2 regions of the Lactiplantibacillus sp. DA1 genome follow, and region 2 is predicted to be linked to the other one. Evidence: riboswitches for the same ligand, from Rfam matches in the RefSeq annotation. Region 2 holds a riboswitch; the other holds the start of a gene.
What was found. Region 2 has a riboswitch for FMN ahead of ribD (bifunctional diaminohydroxyphosphoribosylaminopyrimidine deaminase/5-amino-6-(5-phosphoribosylamino)uracil reductase RibD). Riboswitches for the same ligand answer to the same signal wherever they lie in the genome.
Positions count from the first base shown of each region.

Region 1 (7,853 bases), on a different contig from region 2:
GTTTTCGTTTTTGAGTTCGCGATAAGTTGCCCGAGTCATCCCGATCGTCTTCAAAAGTTTTGTCCCACGGCTTATCCGCTTGGGATTTGTCATTCTCATTTTTTTGACTCATAGGGTGTTCCTCCTCAAAAAACTTTCAACCAATATTGTAACATAACCCTGAATTGATTTCTTTAAGAATTTAGTAAAAACAATTGAGCTAAGCGTTGCTCCCACGATATTGTTGGTGTCGTCGTAACTGCTCTGACCGCCGTCAACCCTAATGCGATCAGTGGCAGTGGTTCACCAGCAAGTTGACAACATTGTGCCGTATGCGGGACTGCGGACTCATCAAAATAAGCTAACATCACAGCTCGATGACAAGTTGTTGTTTGCACATAGACCATCAAAGCCCGCAGTTCACGTTCCTTCGCCACTTGCCGATCAGCAAAAATCGTTGCAACCATCGTTGGCGTCGCTCCCTGCTGCCAGTACGATTGCAAGACCACGCTACGGTCATCGACCGGGGGTTGTTTCGCTTGATAACGTGCATAATCTTGCTGGATCTCGTTAGGCGTGGCAGCCGTCAATTCGTTCAGATTACGCACAAGATTCTCATCCCCTGGTGCATAGAGCATGATGGCCATCGCCTGGTGACCATCCCGGCCCGCGCGACCAATCTCCTGGACATAATCAGCTAAAGTCGTTGGCAAATGATAGTGAATCACTAAGCGAATATCCGCTTTATTAATTCCCATCCCAAACGCCGACGTTGCACAGATAACATCCAATTGCCCCGCCATGAATTGCTGTTGGATTTTAAAGCGGTCATCAGCCGCTAAGCCCGCATGATAAGCAGCCACTCGTAATGTTGTCGTTGTCCGCAACCATTCAGCAATTAAGTCAGTTTGCCGTTTGGAGGTAAAATAGACGATTGCTGGCCCGCGAGTGCTCGTCACTAAATGTTGTAAGGTAGCCCGTTTGCTAGCTTCATCGTTAACTTGTTCAACCGCCAAATAAATATTAGGACGGTTAACCGAATATAAGACTTGCTGCGCGCTAGGAACAGCTAGTTGTGTCACAATATCTTGCCGGACTTGCCGTGTTGCCGTTGCTGTTAACATTAGTGTTCGCGGTGAGCCTAATTGCTGGTGAATGTGGCCGAGGCGTCGATAATCCGGGCGAAAATCGGGGCCCCAAGTTGAAATACAGTGCGCCTCATCAATGACCAGCAGCGCTAACGGCACTTGCATCAGCGCTGCTTGAATCACATCTTGACTCAACATTTCCGGTGAAACAAACAAAAATTTTATTTGTGCCAAATGATTCAGTAACCGCTGACGAGCACCATAGTCTAACTGTGATGTTAGGGCCGCCACTTGCTTTTCGCCCTGATAATTCAAACGGGCCACCTGATCTTGCATCAACGAGATGAGCGGTGACACCACCACAACCAGTCCCGGCAACGCAGCACCGACTAGCTGATAAATCAGCGATTTGCCAGTCCCCGTTGGTAACACCGCCAAAACATCTTGGCCCGCTAATAATTTCTGGATAACCGTTAATTGACCAGGCCGGAATTCGTCAAAGCCATATTTTGTTTTTAATAACTGATATAACTCATCCTCTGACATGATGACACCTCATAATTTGAAATAGCCGGAACTCAAAAAAATCTAAGGTAGGCACTGCAGCTTGTGCATCTTGAAACGACCAGTTCGCAATATCGGGGCGATTGACAAAAATAGTGGTCAACTGCTGCATCAAAGTGCTACTTAGCACCGACTCAAACGGAAACTGGGGTAACCAAATCGCGACTTCTAACAAGTGCTCCCGAACCGTGCTTAATTTTAAACGCCTCGTCTGCGCAATCATCGCCAGTTGATTGGTCTTGACAAAAGTTTGATACGTCTGCCAGGCGCTTTTACTGATCACACTAGATTGCTTTAAGGGTGCTAATAGGTTCCACAATGGATCGGTTGTTTGATGGTGTTGCAGCCAATTGATCCATTGACAAAAAACATCCATTCGCATCAAGCCGGTTTCGAGCGGCTGACGACCTAATTGTTCAGCCAATTGTTCATTAGTAAGTCCAGGTTCCCGATAACCCGTCAAACCTTGGACAAACACTGTCGGCAACTCTGGTACCGACAGGCTCGTTAAGAAAGCTATCAATGCCGCATGAACTCGGCTACCAAGTTCCGCCTTCGGTTGCTGTCGTAACCAGTGTTTGACCTGTGCTTGGATTCCCGGATCAGTCGTCACCGGATAGTAATGACGATCGTGATGAACTAATTCAGAAACCACTTGTAGCGCTAGCTGACTAACAATTATAAAACGACGAACATCTGTCGTTTGAAACGCCTGGAAAGCTTGAGGTAAGTATAATGTTTGCCGCAATTCTGCTTGGCGCCGTTCACCAGCTGGCGTTAATTGCCAACATCCCGTTGCCGTACTGACTAATTGCCCGTTTTCTTCTAGGACAGCAGTTGCTGCCATGAAGTCTTCTAAGGGGACACCGTGCCAGCTGTCGAGCAGTTCTAAACACCCCGCTGTTAATCCGGCAAAAAGTGTTGAGACCGTGCGGCGACCGCGCAACACATTGAACAAGCCCTTTGCCCGTCGCGGCGTCGGGCCGAATAACAATAGAACGTAGTCTGTAAACACGGTAAGGCCTCCCTCCGAATGTTTTTTGTTGCTACTTTTATTTAATCGATTACCGGCCACTTTTTAAACTCACAGATGACCAGCTAAGAGCACTAGCAAAGGATAAATCACCATATCAGCCCCTACTTCCGAACCTTTCTAGTTAGTCGTAAAGCACTTCAACGCCACCTTATTTCAGCCACTGCCAAATACACATCCTCTGACGATTCGAAAGCTAGTCGCGGTAAAGACTTAAACCATAATTGATCAACACTACGCGTATTTAAGAATATCACGATGACGACTAATAAAAAAGGCAGTCACCTTGCAGTTACGCAATTGGTGACCACCCAAATTATTTAGATTAAATCCGGCTCATAAGCTGATTATGGTTGCCTAACCATTTAGCTAGCCGTTGATAGACCAGCCAGAAGACGTTGCCGACTAACAGTCCCTTGATTAGATTGAACGGAATCACAGCCACTAGCACAACCGTATTCAACGACATGCTGAGCTTCATCCCCATCACCTGCAAGTAGAATGGCAAGACGAACGTCAAGTTGGCTAACGATTCAATGACCACTAGACCAATTGTCGCCACCGCAATGGCCACGGGCATTCGCCACTTAGGATTACCACGATAATAACGCAGCACTAGCGCAAAGGCTAAGATCAGCACTGCCGTTCCCAGAAAACTAGCTAGGGAACCGATTAAATCGTAGATGGCAAAACCCATCATCGCTGAATGAAGGAGCAATTTGATGATGGTAATGACGAACGCCCCTCCCACGCCAAAAAGAAATAGACCAATTAGAATCGGAATATCCGAAAAATCAATCTTCATCCATGGCGCAATCGGTAAAATCGGAAACTCCACTAACATTAAAATATACGCAATGGCACCGAGTAAGGCTATGCCCACTAGTCGGTGTAACGTTGTATGTTGCATAACGCACCCTCCTATGGGTCATCTTCAATGAACCGCATTACCAGTTGTCCAAATAAAAAAGTCCACCCGATCACACTAACTGTCATCCGGGCGGACTTACTTGCAACGCTTGGCAAATAAGCTCGATCTTCTTTATACCAGACTTTACTGTCGACTTTGGAATTACACCAAATCACTATGCAGACGCATAGGTCGCGGGTTATTACCGCCGGTCGGGAATTACACCCTGCCCTGAAGATGAACCAATATTTATTTTTACAAATTCATTTTAACGGCTTTCGTCCAAAAATGCAAGCGCTATCGTTCACCTTTTAACTTGCTAATTTCAATTGGCTTTAATTTCCGGTACTCCCCGGGTTGTAAGCTCTGCAAGTCAAGAACTCCATAGCGTTCACGCTTTAACTTAGTCACTGGATGACCAACTGCTGCTAACATTTTCTTAACTTGGTGGTTATGGCCTTCGTGAATCGTTAATTGGACTAGCGCATTATTCTTCTTGTGATCACTATCTAACAGATTCGACTTAGCGGGAGCCGTTTTACGGCCATCGATTTCAACCCCTAAGCGTAATTGCTTGAGATCGGCATTCGTTGGCACCCCTTCGACTTTAGCCAAATAAGTCTTCTTGACTTCGTACTTTGGATGAGTTAACCGATTTGCTAAGGCGCCGTCATTAGTCATAATCAATAGCCCCGATGTATCATAGTCCAACCGCCCCACTGGGTAAATTCGTTCAGAAACATCTTCAAAAAAGTCCAGCACCGTCTTACGGCCTTTTTCATCATGAACCGTCGTTACGACCCCCCGTGGCTTATAAAATAAATAATACACGAGTTTTTCCGCATTCAACGGCACGCCATCTACTTCGACACGGTCACTAGGTTCAACTTTGACACCAAGCGTGGTGACCGTCGTCCCATTGACCTTAACATGGCCAGACGTAATCAACACTTCTGACTTACGCCGCGAAGCAATTCCTGCTTCCGCCATCACTTTTTGTAATCGTTCTGCCATTATTTATCCTCACGTTCTGCTTGTAGTTTATCTTGAAATGCATTTAAAAACAGGTCCGTCTCCGGCGCCGGATGTTCAGCGTCACTTAACGCAGCCAAATCAATCGTTGGTAAATCATCCAAAGATTTTAGACCAAAGTAATCCAAAAATAGCTCCGTGGTGCCATATAGGATTGGTCGTCCCGGTTCATTCAAGCGCCCAGTCTCGGTCACCAACTGCCGCAAAACAAGTTTTTGAATCGTCGAGCCGCTGTGCACACCGCGAATCTCATCAATCTCAATTCGTGTTAATGGTTGCCGATACGCAATAATGGCTAACACTTCCAATGAAGCTTGTGACAGACTAGTCGTCAATGGGGCCTCAAAGTAACGCTTTAATATTGACGCTACCTCAGCCTTGGTCGCTAATCGGTAAGTATTCGCCGTCGATAAGATCATTAACGCACTGTCTGAGTCTTGCTGATACTTCATAGCTAATTGTGTCAACATCGTTGTAATCGCCGGCTTGGCAAATCCTGTGGCGTGCTCAATCTCAGCAACCGTGATGCCTTCATCACCCGCCACAAATAATAATCCTTCAATTTGTTCAATGTTCGTCATGCTGTTCATCCTGTCGTAAATATAAATGAATCGGACTCAGCGGCGCAGCTTGTTGCAAGGCCAACTGATCCTGCTTGGTTAATTCTAACACAGCCATAAAGGTTGTCACTAACATTTCATCGCTAGCACTGACCGTAAACAGCTCAGCAAAGTCTAAGCCCTGTGGTTGCTGCTGCAGCTGTGTGGTAATTTGCATCATTCGTTCATCAATATTAATCGTTTCCGCTACGACCGTTTTCGTTAATGGCCGTACCCGCCGCCGTTTAGCCACCAGTTGTCGAAATGCCGCTTGCAAGTCATCCAACGTGATTCCCGCGGTCAGCTTGGGCGCACTTAAATCGGACGGCACGAGCATCGCTTCGCGCGTAAAATGTTGGTGCCGGGCCCGTTCCTTAGTCCGTAATTCGCCAGCAGCTTCTTGATAAACCTTATAGGCCAATAATTCAGCAACTAGTGAATCACGAGGATCCTCTTCATCATTACCGTCATCAACATCATCTAGCTCAGGCTGTGGTAGCAAGAAACGACTTTTGATCGTCATCAAAGTCGCCGCCATGACCAAATAGTCACCAGCAATGTCCAATTTCAACGCTCGCATGGAATGCAAGTAGTCCAAATACTGTTGGGTAATCGCCGCGATTGGAATATCATAAATATCCATCTTATTTTGTCGAATAAGGTGTAGTAACAAATCCAAAGGTCCCTCAAACTCTGAAATTTTAATGGTGATTGGTTGTTGATTATTTGTCACGATTACGCTCCCACGCACCAATGATTGGCGCCATTTCTAAAGTTCCCATGACCCGTTGGTTCGGATACAACGCAGCGAGCTCATCTAACATTTGATATTGATTGGCCGCCGTTCGTTCCTCAGGTGATAATGAGTCATGATGTAGCAAGATAAAGTCGCTGCCAACTTCAATACCAATAATACCGCAAAAGTCACCGTCACCTTGACGCCATAACAATAACTGATGGTCATCAGTTGACTGGTACCACTTCATCTCAGTTTGTAAATGCGCTAAATCTTTAAAATCAGTGATAAATGATAGTAGCCCCATCGCCACCTTCTCATAATCCTTACGATATTTAACGAGCACAGTATCGCCTCCTTGCCTGCTTGGTTTTACACGTCACTAGGCCCGTGGATGGTACTTATTATAAACCTCAGCTAAGCGTTTTTTTGAAATATGCGTATAAATTTGGGTCGTTGAAATATCAGCGTGTCCCAATAGTTCTTGGACAACTCGCAAATCCGCACCATTTTCCAAAATATGCGTGGCAAATGAATGTCGTAACGTATGCGGCGTAACATTTTTTTCAATTCCGGCCGCTTTAACTTCCGCCTTCAGATTTTTCCACACGCCCTGCCGACTCAGCTTACCACCATGGTTATTAATGAATAAGTACGTATTGCGACGTTTAGCCGACACAAGCTTAGGTCGCGCCGTCTTCAAATACCGGGTAATAAAATCAATCGCCACATCCCCAATGGGAATAATCCGTTCCTTATCGCCCTTTCCAATCGTTTGAATCAATCCCAAGTCCAAGTGCAGGTCATCCATAGTTAGATTGATTGTTTCACTGACCCGTAGCCCCGTCGCATACATGACTTCCAGTAAGGTCCGGTCACGCAATCCCAATGGTGTATTTAGTTTAGGAACAGCCAGTAACCGTTCGACTTCCCGTGGTGATAGTACTTGCGGCAAATGTTGGGCTCGCTTAGGCGTATCGATTTTTAACATTGGATCCGTATCGATGGCGTGCATCTGTGCTAAATATTGAAAAAATTTGCGCAGGCTTGAAACGCTGTGAATAATCGTGTTGCGCGACTTGCCCGCTTCATCTAAATACTGCAAATAATTCAAGAGGACGTATCGATCAACCACACGATAGTCCGTGATCTGCTGGCTCATTAAGTACTCGCTGAACGTGGTGAGATCCTGAGCGTAACTCTTGATCGTATTCTCGACCAGTCCCCGTTCAACACGCAAAAAATGCAGGTAATCAGCAAGCTGGTCCTGCATTTTTTGATCAATCGTCGGCTTGCTCATCGGCAATCTTGACTAGCTTGATTTCACCTGGTTGTTGGCTAATCAAGCGTTGCTTCAATAAATTACCCACGGCACGCTTGAATTGTGACTTGCTGATGCCGAAATAATTGCGAATATCATCAGGATCACTCTTGTCCCAGAATGGCAATGCGTGGTTGGCTTGGTGTTGCAAGGCCGCTAGCAACATCTGCGCATCGTCACCAATTTCTTCATAGCCCCGCGGTTTCAACGATAAATTCAGTTCGCCATCCCGCAAATGACCAATCACCCGCGCTTTGACATGTTGCCCCATGCGTGGTTCCTGTTCACGTTCTGACGGGTGAACGAAGCCCAAATGATTATCATCGGTAATTACCGACGTACCCGCCATCTTCAAACGAAAAACAGTCGCCATCGTATCCGTATTTTTGACCTGTTCCCGATCATACGGTTTGGCAATCGCCTCAAAATCTGTCAATTCCGCTAAGGTTGCCCATAACCGTTGCTTATTATCGCGGGCTAACTTAACGTATAAGCGATCATCCTTTTTAGGCCATAACCGGCTGATAGTTGGTAATTCGTCTAATGACACAACTAAGTCCTTGTTCGGCAAGCCAACATCGACAAAGACAC
Region 1 is NZ_JAWHTQ010000002.1:193,782-201,634, forward strand. Features, by position in the region: gene RXV91_RS03530 (LysM domain-containing protein) at 1-112, opposite strand, end outside; gene RXV91_RS03535 (ATP-dependent DNA helicase RecQ) at 174-1,613, opposite strand; gene RXV91_RS03540 (helix-turn-helix domain-containing protein) at 1,600-2,646, opposite strand; gene RXV91_RS03545 (Gx transporter family protein) at 2,990-3,574, opposite strand; FMN riboswitch at 3,696-3,817, opposite strand; gene RXV91_RS03550 (pseudouridine synthase) at 3,872-4,588, opposite strand; gene scpB (SMC-Scp complex subunit ScpB) at 4,588-5,187, opposite strand; gene RXV91_RS03560 (segregation/condensation protein A) at 5,174-5,941, opposite strand; gene RXV91_RS03565 (N-acetyltransferase) at 5,928-6,287, opposite strand; gene xerD (site-specific tyrosine recombinase XerD) at 6,324-7,214, opposite strand; gene RXV91_RS03575 (S1-like domain-containing RNA-binding protein) at 7,222-7,853, opposite strand, start outside.
Region 1: another riboswitch for FMN. It lies ahead of RXV91_RS03545 (Gx transporter family protein); the one in region 2 lies ahead of ribD (bifunctional diaminohydroxyphosphoribosylaminopyrimidine deaminase/5-amino-6-(5-phosphoribosylamino)uracil reductase RibD).

Region 2 (7,853 bases):
CAATTGGACCTCCTTATCAACACAGGGACTTTTAGTACTAAACATTGGTTTGATCAGTGCATGGGCAATCATTAAGTATGGCTGCCACCACCCCAATCCATTAGTCAAATTTTTAGGCGTGCTCGATCTAATTACCGGATTATATTATGGTAGTTTATTAGGTATGTACGTTCTGTCCATGCCTTACGCCGAAGCAATTACCTTAGATGGTTTTGAACGGTACATGTCGACCGTCGTCATTTTAAACTTATTTATTGGTATGATGGTTCTGGTTCGTGTCATTGACGAGACACTTTATGAGCAAAACTTGGCAGACCGAAGCCCACGGACGTTTCGCTCGATTTGGACTAAGAATGGCTATCAGCTCGCGACGTTTTTAGTGATGTTTTTCGCCATTATTATGATGTACTCTGAAATCAATGGGACAACGTTCACGAATCACTATAATCGGCATTCACTGCCAGTTACCCTGACTGATGTAGCCCGACCGTGGACCAAGCCCAATAACACCAAGCTTCTGATTGTTGACCCCCAAAAAGTCGAGGTTGCCACCTATTACGCGGGCTACTTAGCAAATTATTATTTTTTCACTAACAATGCCAGCGGTCAAGCTCGCTTTAGTAAATCAGTTCACACGTTCCGTAAAAAGTTGTCCCAGTATGACTACGTGGTGATTCCCAAATATGATCGTAGCTTCACCCGCGGTATTCGTCGAGCTTATCATCAACACATTCGCACGGGTTTTTACCGCATTACTCCAGGTCGTTTAATTCAGATTCAGTATCAACAAACGCTACCTTATCAATAATCGAGGCGGTTATTTTATGAAGTACCGACATTACTTTACACAACTATTAATATTTATTAGCCCGCTGATTCTTCTTTGCTTCAGCCAGCCCCGTACGGCAACTGCCAATTCATCAACATTGAATACTAGTCAAGGGGTCATGTTAGATTTAGGCCGCCATCCGTTAGATGAAACTGCAATTAAAGCCGTCATTAGTACTGCTGCCGAACAACACATGCAATACGTCGAACTACACTTATCAGATAACGAACATCTATGCTTTCAATCGACTTATTTAGGTAATACCGCATCTGCGACCATATTATCGGCGACGACTTTAGAACAGCTAGTTGCTTATGCCAATCAGTTGAACATTGAACTAGTTCCTGATGTTGACCTTCCCTCGCACGCGGGAGCCATTTTACGCCAATTGCAACAAACTCATCCCGATATTTACAATACCGTTAAGTTGGATGACGAAACCATCGACTATACTAAACCGGCAGCAGTCAATCTCGCTACCACACTTTATGGCGAGCTCGATGCTAGTTTTAACAATCAAAGCCAGCACGATTTGATGCTCGGCGCTGATGAGGTTCCTGGCAGCGCTAGCGCCTATATCGAACTGACCACCTTTATCAATCAGGTCAGTCGATTTCAAAATCAAAACGGCTTCAACACTAGTATTTGGAATGATTCGCTATTAAAAAATGAACTCAATCGTCTGGATTCAAACATTACAATCAATTACTGGTCACAATCTGGTAACAATACCGATGCGGCTATCATTGCCGACCGCTATGCCAACCGTGTATCCGTTCCCGACATTTTGGCCTCTGGGCATTCAATCGTGAACTGTAATAGTTATGCGACCTATTATCAAATCAAAAATATTGGTAATGTCAATGATGACAATTACTTTATTAATTATCTTAATCACACCTTTCGCCCGAATATCTTTAACGAAATTGACACCAATGGGCATAATCAGGATTGGACCATTGAAGATGGCGTCACAACTAACGGTATCTTAGTTAGCTTGTGGGGGGCCGATTCAGAGCGTGTTACGCCAACTGCCATTGTCAATTTCATTAAATGCATGACGATTCCACGGTCATTTTAACGTTTAGTGACGTTTTCTCGAGAGATCGACCTATACAATAAAAATAACACAATTAGTCCTCGTCGTACCAACGATCGAGACTAGTCGCGCTATTTTGCGTTAAACTGCCAGTTGGCGGCCATCATGACCCTGATAATCACTTAACTCGCATTCTTTAAGCTTCCAATGACCGCTGCACGTCCAGTGTTTCTAACAAGCTGACCGCACAATCAGCCCCCTTATTGCCACTCTTAAAACCAGCGCGGTCCATTGCTTGTTCGATCGTATCAGTCGTTAAAACACCGAACATCACTGGGGTATCAGTTGCTAAACTAACGGTCATCACCCCCGTCGTTACGCCGCTACAGACATAGTCAAAGTGGGCAGTTGCTCCGCGGATAACTGCGCCAAGTGCAATCACGCCGTCATAGCGCTTGGTTGCAATCATTTTTTGAACCGTCAATGGTATCTCAAACGCACCTGGCACCCAGGCCACATCAATATCTTTCGCGTTAACGCCGTGCTGTTCCAAGCTTGCTTGCGCCCCAGCTAGTAATTGCTGCGTCACAAACGCATTGAAGCGGGCCACGACAATCCCGACTTTGAACTCATTACCGCCGATTTTACCATTAAAAGTAGTCATTAGTTGGCCTCCCTAAGTGTGAGTTGATGATGAAACCGATCACGTTTCGTCTTTAAATAAGCCTGATCATACTGATTTGCCGGAACTTCTAACGGCACCCGTTCGACCACGTCAATACCGGCTGCACGCAATTGATCAACCTTATCGGGATTATTAGTGAGCAACCGTACCCGACTAACACCCATTTGTCGCAAAATTAACGCCGCAATATCATAACGCCGCTCATCAGGCCGAAAGCCTAACTGCACGTTTGCATCATACGTATCAACACCCTGTTCTTGTAATGCGTAAGCCGCCAATTTATTAGCTAGACCAATTCCACGACCTTCTTGCCGTAAATAGAGGAAAATGCCACGCTGAGCCTGACCAATTTTTTGAAGCGCGCCATGTAATTGTTCCCCACAGTCACACCGTTGCGATCCTAAAACGTCGCCTGTAAAACACTCCGAATGTAACCGTACCAACACTGGTTCATCACCACTGATATCACCAGTCTGTAGTACCACTGGTAACGCTTCATGACCAGGAACTTCAAAACCAGTCATTACAAATTGGCCGTCCTCAGTTGGTAACTTAACAGTTGGTGTCGTTGTTAACTGAAGAGCCCCCGTCTGGATAACATAAGTGGTAATATCTTCAATGGTGATCAGTGGCAACTGTAGCCCCTCTGCCAAAGCTTTCAGATCACGACGACGAGCCATTAAACCATTCTTTTTGATTACTTCACAAATATAGGCCGCAGGGGTCCCGCCTGCCAGTTGAGCCAACGTTACTGCCGCCTCAGTATGCCCCCGTCGAGCTAACAAACCACCAGACCGTGCAATCAGCGGAAATACATGCCCGGGATGGTAAAAATCAGTGGCTTTGCTATCTGGATCGGCTAACGCTTGAATCGTGGTCGCCCGATCGGCTGCCGAGATTCCCGTGGACGTCGTCTGGTGATCCGTTGAAACTGTAAATGCCGTCCCAAACGCATCGTGTTCACTAGTCATCGGCGTCAAATGCAGTCTACTGGCGATACTTGGTGCCATCGGAACGCAGAGCAGTCCCCGCGCTGATGTAATCATCCGATTCACTGTCGCAGTGGTTGCTTTAGCAGCTAAACCAACCATGTCACCTTCCGCTTCCCGTGTCTCATCATCCGCAACGATAATTAATTCACCACGTTTCAAAGCAGCTAGTGCCTGCTCCACTTTTTTCATTGTATCCATCTTAATGGCTCCCCTCTAAAGCTAATTGTCGGGCTAAGTACTTGCCCAAAATATCCGTTTCAACATTGACCACATCGCCAACTTGCAAATCGCTTAACGTCGTGACCACTTGCGAATGTGGAATTAAATCCACTTCAAACGCCGTATCCGTGGCGGTCACGACCGTCAAACTAACCCCATCGATGGTAATCGACCCCTTAGTCACGACTAGCGCTCGATACGCTGTTGGTAAACTAATCAGCAAGCGAAGTGCGTGCGCATCGGGAATACGCTGTTGCACCCGACCGCAGTAGTCAATATGTCCCTGAACAATATGACCATCTAAATGATCGTTAACTTGCAAGGCCCGTTCCAAATTCACTTGTGAACCAACCACCAGCGTCATTAAGTTCGTTCGACGCATCGTTTCAGGCATCACCACTACACTGAAAGCATCCGCTTGTCGGGTCGTTACCGTTAAACAAATACCGTTCACCGCAATACTGTCACCAATCTTAAGGCTCGGGGTCATCAGCGACGGTGCAGTAATCGTAAGGGTCATTTCCAACCCTTGTTGGTGCACTTGGCTGATGCGGCCCTTGGTTTGAATAATTCCAGAAAACATTTACTTAACTTCCTTTCGAACGGCCCGTAGCCGGATATTCGTCCCTAAACAAGTTACCGTTGGTTGTTCAAATGCCAACGGCGTCATCGCAGCGGCCCCGGTGACGGCTGGCAAACCCGTCCCACCAATCATCATTGGTGCGATGTAGCTGACCCATTCGTCAATCAATTCAGCCGCAACAAATTCAGCTTGCAGATGAGCCCCACCTTCAACTAAGAGTGACTGCCAGCCTTGTTCGACACATAGTTGGCCGATTGCAGCGGGTGTCCAGTTGCCAATCAGGACGTGTACATTAGGACTGTTTCGAAGTTGGTCGTCACTAGCCGCAGCCTGACGACAAAGTAACCAGGTTGGTGCCTGATCGTCCTGAACAAGCCGGTGGTTTAACGCCACGGTACTCGCATTCAACACCACCAATCGAACCGGTGGCTGCACCATTGCCGTCAGTCGGACGGTTAATTGCGGATCATCAATCGTTAGCGTCCGTTCACCAATCAGAATCGCTTGAAACTGTGACCGTAAGCACTGACTATCGATATAACTAGCATGATTGGAAACCAGCGTCCGAGTCGGCGTTTCAGTATTAATTTTGCCATCAAGCGTTATCGCCATTTTCAGGGTGATCCATGGCCGCTGCTGCACATAAAAATGATTGTAGTGGGGGTTCAACGCGCGAACTTTGTCCGTTAAACAGCCCGTCACCACATCAACTCCGTGGTTCAAAAGATACTGACGTCCCTTACCACCCACGATTGGATGGGGATCTAATTGACCAATCACGACTTGCCGAATTCCAGCCGCGACGATTCGCGCACTACACGGCGGCGTCTTCCCATAGTGTGAACAAGGTTCCAGTGTGACAAATAACGTGGCCCCACGCGCCTGTTCTGGTGTGGCCTGCCGCAACACATCCACCTCAGCATGGTCACCGCCAAAATAATGATGATAACCTTGAGCTAACACGTGGCCGTCTTTGACTAATACCGCACCGACCTGGGGGTTTTGGTACGTCGCCACCCCCGCCAATTTGGCTTGATCGACAGCCATTTGCATAAAATCAGTTAACATTGGTTCACCTCCAACAAGATAAAAAAACACCCAATTATCAAATCATCGATAATCGGGTGTGAAGTGTTCGCCAAATAGATTTCACCAGTAGGATCCAGCTAAATAAACCTACTTAAAGGTCGCCAATAGCCACTACTGCCTAGTAAAATTCAAGCAATAATTTTCTTCTCCCATCCAGACTATACTGTCGGTCCCAGACTTGCACTGGGTCCACCGCTCACGCGGGTCACGGACTTCAACTTACGTTGTTACCGTCGGTCGGGAATTGCACCCTGCCCCGAAGAAATCGTATTCAGTTTTCAGTCTTAATAAAACCACTTTCTTAATTAATTGTCAAACAGTCATTTTATTTCAACCCCATTAACTGCTGTGTTAAACTGCTTACAAACTTTAATAAAAATGATAATTACTAACACTAATTCTTAACTTTTTTCAGAAAATTGTTCGCTTTTCTTAACTAGTTTTCAAGTTTCAGTACGGTACAATGAAATCATTCATAATATCGGAGTTGAATAAAATGTGGCCTAATTATCAAACAAGGCGCTGGCAAGTGGCAGTGACAGCTGGATTACTGGCCTTTGCTATCATGGGGATTGTCTTCGCAATTCGGGGAATCACGCCCTTCGGTAACCATAACTTATTAATTAGTGATATGGGTGGCCAATACTTATCATTTTTCACTGCGTATCGGCATGCCGTTTTAACCCATAGTTTTCAATTATATTCATTTTCACAGTCATTAGGCGGTAACGCGCTACCCACGATTGCTTACTATTTATTAAGCCCATTTAACATTTTGATGTTGTTGTTTCCGGCGGCCAATTTGCCAACCGGACTTAGTCTACTCATCATGTTAAAAATCAGCTTGATTGCGGTCACTATGACGGCTTTTTTACAAACGCATTTTCACACAAAGCGGTGGTCGACTGCCATTTTCGGTGTTGCTTTCAGCCTCTCTGGCTTCGTTGCCCTCAACTATTTTACGATCATGTGGTTGGATGCATTAATTTGGTTACCACTGGTCATTCAAGGACTCGACCACTTAATTGCAACTGGTCATCCCGGGCACTTTTTCGGCTGGCTATGGGTCAGTATCGTCACCAATTACTACTTAGGCTATATGACTTGCCTATTTGTGATTTACTATTTTATTTATCAACTATTTGAACGCAAACACCCTCAGGACAGTTTTTGGCAAACCATTCGTCATCAATTTTCGTTAATTCGGCGCGTCGTGGTCACCATGCTACTCAGTGGATTAAGCACGATGTTTGTCCTGATTCCCACTGGTTTAGGCATGCTGACCACGGCTAAATCTGCGGTCAAATTATCGAGCTACTTACCAGTACCACAATTCGGCTTAGCTGTTTTGAGCCAATTTGGCCTAGGTGCCGCCAATTTTACGACTCGGCTCGCACACGCACCGACCGTTTTCAGCAGTAGTCTGGTCGTCTTGCTGGCCCTAAGTTTCTGGGTGCAGCCCAACTTGACTAAAGCTCACAAATGGCATGGCTTTGGACTATTACTTGCACTCTTCTTGAGTATGGACATTCGTACCTTAGATACGGTTTGGCACATGTTTCAAACGCCAGCTGGTTTTCCATACCGCAATGCCTTTTTCTTTAGCTTTGTCTTGATTATGATCGCTTTTGAAGCCTGGTTAGCAGGCCCCCGGCGGATTGCCTTGCGCTGGCAATGGTTGTTACCGACACTCATGGTCAGTGCGCTGATATTAGGCTGGTTCGCCCAACGAACTGCTAAGCACCCCTTAACAACTTCAACGCTGGCGCTCAGCTTAGTCGCTGTCATCTTAACCGCAATTGCCTTATTCGCAACGGCTAAGCGGTGGCAAACGCTCAGCTTGGCAGGTATCGTCGCCTTAGAATTAGGGACTAACAGTACTCTCATGATGGCGAAGTCACCACTTGGCAATCAGTCCAAATTCGTAACCGCCTATCAGACTGAATACCGGCAAATGCAAGCCGTCAACGATCCTGATGGCCAATTATATCGCGTTGAAAATCAAAATACGCTAATCAATCAGGCCTACAATTATGATAGCAAGTATCGTAATTACAACGACCCGATGCTATTTAACTTTCACGATATTACCTATTACAGTTCAACTTTTGCAAACCAAACACGGCTCATGTTGAAATCACTTGGACTATTTTCTAAAAACGCTCGGCGTGTCAGTTCAGAAGGCCTAAATCCGGTCACTGATTTACTCTTAGATGTAAAATACGCTGTACAATTAAACGCCGTTGGTCAATCCACAATTCAGCTTCGCAGTCAGAATGGGTTAGGTTTTGCCGTGCCAACCGCGTTTAGCCAATTAAAACTTCGTCAGAATAGTGCCATCATCAATCAAGAACGCCTCTTACAAAGTTTGCAGCCTTCGAATCGCGCCTATTTCGGTAACGCCACGACACTCTCAG
Region 2 is NZ_JAWHTQ010000004.1:139,697-147,549, reverse strand. Features, by position in the region: gene RXV91_RS07800 (ABC transporter permease) at 1-808, shown strand, start outside; gene RXV91_RS07795 (family 20 glycosylhydrolase) at 825-1,910, shown strand; gene ribH (6,7-dimethyl-8-ribityllumazine synthase) at 2,065-2,532, opposite strand; gene ribA (GTP cyclohydrolase II) at 2,532-3,743, opposite strand; gene RXV91_RS07780 (riboflavin synthase) at 3,745-4,347, opposite strand; gene ribD (bifunctional diaminohydroxyphosphoribosylaminopyrimidine deaminase/5-amino-6-(5-phosphoribosylamino)uracil reductase RibD) at 4,348-5,415, opposite strand; FMN riboswitch at 5,574-5,704, opposite strand; gene RXV91_RS07770 (YfhO family protein) at 5,933-7,853, shown strand, end outside.